DNA from 3 places in the Streptococcus sp. DTU_2020_1001019_1_SI_AUS_MUR_006 genome. Region 1 is predicted to be linked to each of the others. Evidence: predicted binding sites of a transcription regulator. Region 1 holds the regulator's gene; each other region holds the start of a gene.

Region 1 (2,272 bases):
AGCCTCTCGGATAATGGTTGCCTCCTTGGGACTAAAGTCAGAAGTCACAGGCTTTTGCGCTATCTTTTCACGGATGCGTTTGACAGAAATCACTTGCGACACTGCTGTCGCTTTGGCTACTTGATAAGTTTCAAACCAGGTCCACTTCTGCTCGTCTGCTATTGCAAACAAGGTCAAAACATCCGAAGTCTCATCTTGAAAACGAAGACCATCACGGGCCATGAGCTGACGGAAATGCTCCAAATCAAAATCATCTGCTGCTGGCTGACTGCTAGAGGTTTCTTGACTCGCAGACTCGGATAACTGAGGGAAAATTTGACTTAAGGCCACCGTGATAGGTTCCCCTTCAACACTTTCCTGTCTCATGGCTGCAACCGCACTATCCCCAATCATTTTTTCTAATAAGGTCCGATAAACTGTATGTTGTAAAAATTCTTGAGTTGATAAGGGAGAATGGAGTAACAAGTTATAGGCCTCCCCCTGCTGATAGAGGGTCACCAATTTCATAGCTGTTAGAGTTTTAAAAGCCTTTAAAAGGGTATCCATCCCAAAATTCAGATGGTTGAGCATAGCTGCAAAGATATGTTCCTTTTGACCACCATCCCAAAAAGTCACAGCATAAAGATAGAGGCTCAGCGCCTCCTGACCGATAATCGGGAGGTAGCACTGCACCATTGATGAGGTATCTTGCGACACCCGATTATTCTTTACAAAAGAAAAACGGTCATTTGGCTTCATTTATTTTTCCTTTTTCTTTTTAGAGGATTGTGTGATCTGCTGGAGTAGGCTTTCAAGCTCACTCACATCCTTAAAGCTACGGTAAACACTGGCAAAACGTACATAAGTAATCTCATCTAACTCTGCCAACTCTTCCATAACCAAAGAGCCAATAACCTCACTCTGAATTTCATTTTCATTGCGACTACGGAGTTTTTGTTCGATGCGATTGACCACCATGCCAATTTCATCACTGGACACTGGACGTTTCTGGGCTGAACGAATAATCCCGTTAAAGATCTTATCTCTTGAAAATTGTTCCCGTGTACCATCTTTTTTGACCACAACTAGTGTTCTCTCTTCAACACGTTCATAGGTTGTAAAACGATGCTGGCACTCTTCACACTCACGTCTTCTTCTGATTGTATTTCCTTCTTCAGCCTGGCGACTATCGATCACACTTGATTTTGTAGCGCCACATTTTGGACAACGCATGCCTTTCCCTCCTTGTCGTTTTCTTTTCATTATACCATTTTTTAAGAGATTCCCAAAATAATTCTCCTTTTGGCTTGACAAGTTTTTTGTTTTGTTGTATTATTGAATTAACACAAAGGTAATTAGAAAGGAGATCGTGATGTCTTGGACATTTGATAACAATAAACCCATTTATTTGCAGATTATGGAGAAAATCAAATTGCAGATTATTTCCCATAAACTCGAGCCCAATCAACAGCTTCCAACCGTTAGAGAATTAGCTAGCGAGGCAGGGGTCAACCCCAACACCATCCAGCGTGCCCTATCGGACTTGGAGAGAGAAGGCTTCGTTTATACCAAGCGGACGTCAGGACGCTTTGTCACAGAGGATTTGGACTTGATCCTCCAATCCCGTAAGCAACTGTCAGAAGAACAGTTACAACAGTTTGTAACAGGCATGGTAGAATTTGGCTATGAAAAAGAAGAACTACCGACTGTTGTGAGAGATTATATTGAAGGAGTTTAAACTATGACCTTGTTAGCATTAGAAAATGTGTCAAAATCCTATGGAGCAAGCCCTGCTCTTACAAATGTTTCCCTTGAAATTCCAGCTGGAAAAATCGTTGGCCTCCTTGGCCCAAACGGTTCTGGAAAGACAACCTTGATTAAACTAATCAACGGCTTACTACAGCCAGAGGAAGGGCGTATCCTCATCAATGGCATGGAGCCAAGTCCAGCAACTAAAGCGATTGTTTCTTATCTCCCTGATACGACCTACCTCAACGAGCAGATGAAGGTCAAGGAAGCTCTCACTTATTTCAAGACCTTCTACCAAGATTTCAATCTGGAACGTGCTCAAGGTCTTCTTCGTGACCTTGGTATTGATGAAAATAGCCGTTTCAAGAAACTCTCAAAAGGGAACAAAGAAAAGGTTCAGTTGATCCTTGTCATGAGTCGTGATGCTCGTCTATATGTTCTTGATGAACCAATCGGTGGTGTCGACCCAGCAGCTCGTGACTATATCTTGAACACCATCATTAACAACTACTCTCCAACTTCGACTGTCTTGATTTCAACTCAC
Region 2 (2,272 bases), 490 kb from region 1:
CACACTCAAGAGCCAACTGTTTGATGTCGTAGTTAGGTGAACCTTCCTCCAAGTTAAGTCCTCTTTTAAGAGTGAAGATCAATTTAGGGAAGATAGCTGTACGATGTTCTGATCCCAACCCCTTGATTCGAATGTTCAAGATAGCCTTTTGAATTTCACGTTCAAAACGACTGGTTCCTAGACCGAAACCAAGAGAGGTAAATGGCGTTTGCCCATTTGATGTAAAGAGGGTATTAATCTCGTACTCTAGAGATTGCATGGCATCATAGATATCTTTTTGGGTTTTCTTCCAGGCGTACTCCTCACGCTTGTCAGGTAGTACCCATTCCTCCGCATCTTTGAGGTGTTTTTGGTAATTTTTTTCTGCATAAGGAGCCAAGACTTCATCAATACGGTCTGCTGAACAGCCTCCATACTGACTTGATGCAACGTTGGCGATGATTTGAGATATCTGAGCAGTTGCGGTCTGAATAGACTTAGGACTCTCTACCTCAGCATTCCCAATCTTAAAACCATTTTCCAACATGCCCTTGAAATCAATTAAACAGCAGTTAGTCATCGGGGTGTAAGGGCTATAGTCCAAATCGTGATAGTGGATATCCCCTTTTTGGTGGGCATTAGCTACGTGCTTAGGAAGCATTTGAAGGCCGATGGATTTCCCAACAATCCCTGCAGTCAAATCACGTTGGGTGTTAAAAACATCACTATCTTTATTAGCATTCTCATTGACAACTGCCTGGTCTTTGTTGAGAAGTTTATGGATACTGAAGTTAATATCTGTTGCTTTTGAACGCTCAAAATCCCTTTGTGTCCGATAGGTGATATATTCCTCTGCCAAGGCATATTCTTTAGCTTCCAACAACTCGTGTTCTACGATATTTTGAATTTCATAAATCTTAACTCCCTTTGGAAAGCGACTATGAATTTCTTTGACAATACGCTCAGTCAGAGCATTAAGGCGCTTTTCGACTAAGGGTGTCACGTCCATAACCTTGTCTGCCGCCTTGTGGAGAGCCTTGTCAATCTTGTCCACATCAAATACAACACGTCTCCCATCTCGTTTCTCGACGAAGAGAGTTGGCAAAATTGTAATTTTTTCTTCTAGTGCAATCATATGCATGCTCTTTTCTAAAATGTTCTTTCTAAAAAGTATTATACCACTCTAAAAAGAAAAATCAATATCTTGTGTTAAAAATCCTAAAATTTTTAAAAATACACAAGATATTGATTATTTTATTTTAATTTGTAAAGTTTAAAGTCTTTGAATTCACTTTGAACTGGTTGATAACTTTCTGCCAGAAGCTGTTCTACTTCTGTCCAGAGAGCTGTTTTGGTATTGACCACAATCACTTTAGGCTGATTATCACGTAAATCATTGACAAGTTTGCTACGATTTGCATCAAGGCCAGTATATAATTTTGGTGATAGCAACTGACTAGCTGCTAAACGTTCACTAGTCTTATAACCATTCGTAAGATCATCCCATATATAAATACGATCGGTTGCCTGTGTTTGTCCTTTAACCGTAGTTTCTATACGAGTTCGTTCTTGATATTGTTCTGAGTGAAGGACATAGCGCGCTAGTAGAGGGGCCAAGAATAGGTAAGTCAGGGCCAAGATAGGCAGGTAAGCATTCCCTTTAAGGAAGATTGCCCATACCGAAGGGGCTTCGCTATATCTTCTACGACGACTCACTCCTTCTGTATCATTAGCACGAATTCGAGTCAATAGTAAAATAGACAAGAAAGGAAGCAACTCAGCTAGACGACTTCCATGGATCGGTTCAGTAGAGAAAATTTCCAAGCTTAGTGATAGTACAAGAGCAAGCGCAGCAAATATGGATAAGACGTATTGTTTGCTTGGTTTAGACTGGAAAAAGCCTGCAGACACCAGGGTCAATCCTCCAAGACCAATTGTTAACAATCCATAAAAAAGGAGATTTTCTAGCAAGACTGGATTGGACATAAAATTCAAACTATCAATTGGATAGAGAATTTGGCTAATGGCACTCCCGAAGCTCCCTTTGTAAACTGTGTAGTAACCGATTGGATAAAAGAGGAGTAAAAATCCTAGACCAACCGCAAGAAATTGATAAAAGCCGCGAGCCCAGTAACCACGCCCAATATTAAAGGCTAACAAAGCAAAGAATAAGACCAGAGTATATAGAACTGTGACTAGAGGTGCCAAGAAGAAGGCAAGCGCCAAACTCATCCCGATACGTAAGAAACCTTTGTCATGATTAGATTCTGCCAAATAGGTTGTGACTAAATTT
Region 3 (2,272 bases), 740 kb from region 1:
AGCTTCATAACTGGTACGACACCAGAAGCAGCACCCTCATAGCCTTTAATAGGAGCTCCAGCTTCACGAAGGTTACTGAGGGAAATTCCGACACCGCCACCGATACGTGAAAGTTGAAGAGCTGAGTTGATAGAACGTCCGATAGAGTTCATATCATCTGTTACCTGGATCAAGAAGCACGATACCAATTCGCCACGACGCGCACGACCTGCATTCAAGAAAGAAGGAGTAGCAGGTTGATAACGTTGGTGGATAATTTCATTAGCGATATCAATAGCAATCGCTTCATCACCATCTGCGAAATAAAGAGCGTTAAAGAAGACACGGTCTTCCATGCTTTCAAGATAGTATTCCCCATCATTAGTCTTCAAAGCATATTGATTATAGAATTTATAGGCAGCCATGAAAGACTTAAATTGGAAGTTTTGATCTTTAATAAATTGAGATAGTTCTTCCAAAAATTCTGGACGGTATTTCTTGATAAATGCTGTTTCAATATAGTTATGTTCAATGAGGAAATTAATTTTATCCGTAATTGAATGAAAAACCATTGTATTAGGTACAACATTTTCTTTAAAGAAAGCTTCTAAAGCTTCCTTGTCCTTGTGAAGCATGATTTGTCCATTAACAGGACGGTTAATTTCATTATTAAGACGGAAGTAAGTCACATCTTCAAGTTGTTTTAATCCCATAAAAAATCCTTTATCTAATTACAAAAGAAAGGCTTCTAAGGTAGACATAGAAGCTTTTGTCCTGATTCTTAAGCAAGTTGTTTAAGTTTACCTGGTTGGAAACCAGAGAAAACTTCTGTCGGTGTCTGAATAATAGGAGCAGCACTAAAGCCAAGCTCTTTTACTTGATCAATGTATTCAGGTTGTTCATCAAGATTGATTTCTTTATATTCAACATTATTACTGTCTAAAAAACGTTTCGTCATTTTACATTGGACACAGTTGTTTTTAGAATATACGGTTACCATTTCTGTAACTCCTCTTTAAAAATTTATTACTTTCTTAGTATATCAGAAAAAAAAACTTTGTCAACTTTCTAAAACTAAATCTTGTGTACTTATTTTACTGATTTTACCAACAAACACAATATATAGTGTAGTATTAAAAAATAATTACAGAAAAAGCAATGATTTCATTATAGGTGTCTCGACAAAAACTACATACTGTGTTTTGCTAAATTTAATAGAAGATTTTCAGCAAGTTATCTGAAAGGAAATTGAAGAAAGTCCATAAAATACTTGAAAAATATCAATGAAGGTGATATAATACTAAATTGTAAGGGTTATCAGATATGTAACTCAACAAGAAAACTATTAAAGGAGAGTCAAACTATGGCTTCTAAAGATTTCCACGTAGTGGCAGAAACAGGTATTCACGCACGTCCAGCAACATTGTTGGTACAAACAGCTAGCAAATTTGCTTCAGATATCACTCTTGAGTACAAAGGTAAATCAGTTAACCTTAAATCTATCATGGGTGTAATGAGCCTTGGTGTTGGTCAAGGTGCTGACGTTACAATCACTGCTGAAGGTGCAGACGCTGATGACGCTATCGCTGCAATCTCAGAAACAATGGAAAAAGAAGGATTGGCATAAGGAAATGACAGAAATGCTTAAAGGAATCGCAGCATCTGACGGTGTTGCAGTTGCAAAAGCATATCTACTCGTTCAACCGGATTTATCATTCGAGACTGTTACAGTCGAAGATACAAATGCAGAAGAGGCTCGTTTGGATGTTGCTCTTGAAGCTTCTCAAAACGAGCTTTCTCTTATCCGCGAGAAGGCTGTAGGTACGCTTGGTGAAGAAGCGGCACAAGTATTTGACGCCCACTTGATGGTTCTTGCTGACCCTGAATTGATCGGTCAAATCAAAGAAACTATCCGTGCTAAGAAAGTGAATGCAGAAGCAGGTCTGAAAGAAGTTACAGACATGTTTATCACAATCTTTGAAGGCATGGAAGACAACCCATATATGCAAGAACGTGCAGCGGATATCCGCGACGTAACAAAACGTGTATTAGCTAACCTCCTTGGTAAAAAATTGCCAAACCCAGCTTCTATCAATGAAGAAGTAATCGTGATTGCTCACGACTTGACTCCATCTGATACAGCTCAATTGGACAAAAACTTTGTAAAAGCTTTTGTAACAAACATTGGTGGTCGTACAAGTCACTCAGCTATCATGGCTCGTACACTTGAAATCGCTGCAGTTTTGGGTACAAATAATATCACTGAAATCGTTAAAGATGGTGACCTACTTGC

Evidence for each region. Region 1 encodes NrdR, which represses ribonucleotide reductase genes. Its sites were predicted from a motif close to ACACNATATATNGTGT; they were not measured.
Region 2: nrdD (anaerobic ribonucleoside-triphosphate reductase) is a predicted target of NrdR. The motif match lies at 1,174-1,189, and genes of this name have one in related genera.
Region 3: nrdH (glutaredoxin-like protein NrdH) is a predicted target of NrdR. The motif match lies at 1,093-1,108, and genes of this name have one in related genera.

Annotation. Positions count from the first base shown of each region.
Region 1 is NZ_CP135436.1:831,114-833,385, reverse strand. It holds gene RRU92_RS04235 (DnaD domain protein) at 1-738, opposite strand, end outside; gene nrdR (transcriptional regulator NrdR) at 739-1,212, opposite strand; gene RRU92_RS04225 (GntR family transcriptional regulator) at 1,352-1,717, shown strand; gene RRU92_RS04220 (ABC transporter ATP-binding protein) at 1,721-2,272, shown strand, end outside.
Region 2 is NZ_CP135436.1:340,102-342,373, forward strand. It holds gene nrdD (anaerobic ribonucleoside-triphosphate reductase) at 1-1,114, opposite strand, end outside; gene RRU92_RS01745 (damage-inducible protein CinA) at 1,234-2,272, opposite strand, start outside.
Region 3 is NZ_CP135436.1:1,570,495-1,572,766, reverse strand. It holds gene nrdE (class 1b ribonucleoside-diphosphate reductase subunit alpha) at 1-692, opposite strand, end outside; gene nrdH (glutaredoxin-like protein NrdH) at 761-979, opposite strand; gene RRU92_RS07590 (phosphocarrier protein HPr) at 1,343-1,606, shown strand; gene ptsP (phosphoenolpyruvate--protein phosphotransferase) at 1,611-2,272, shown strand, end outside.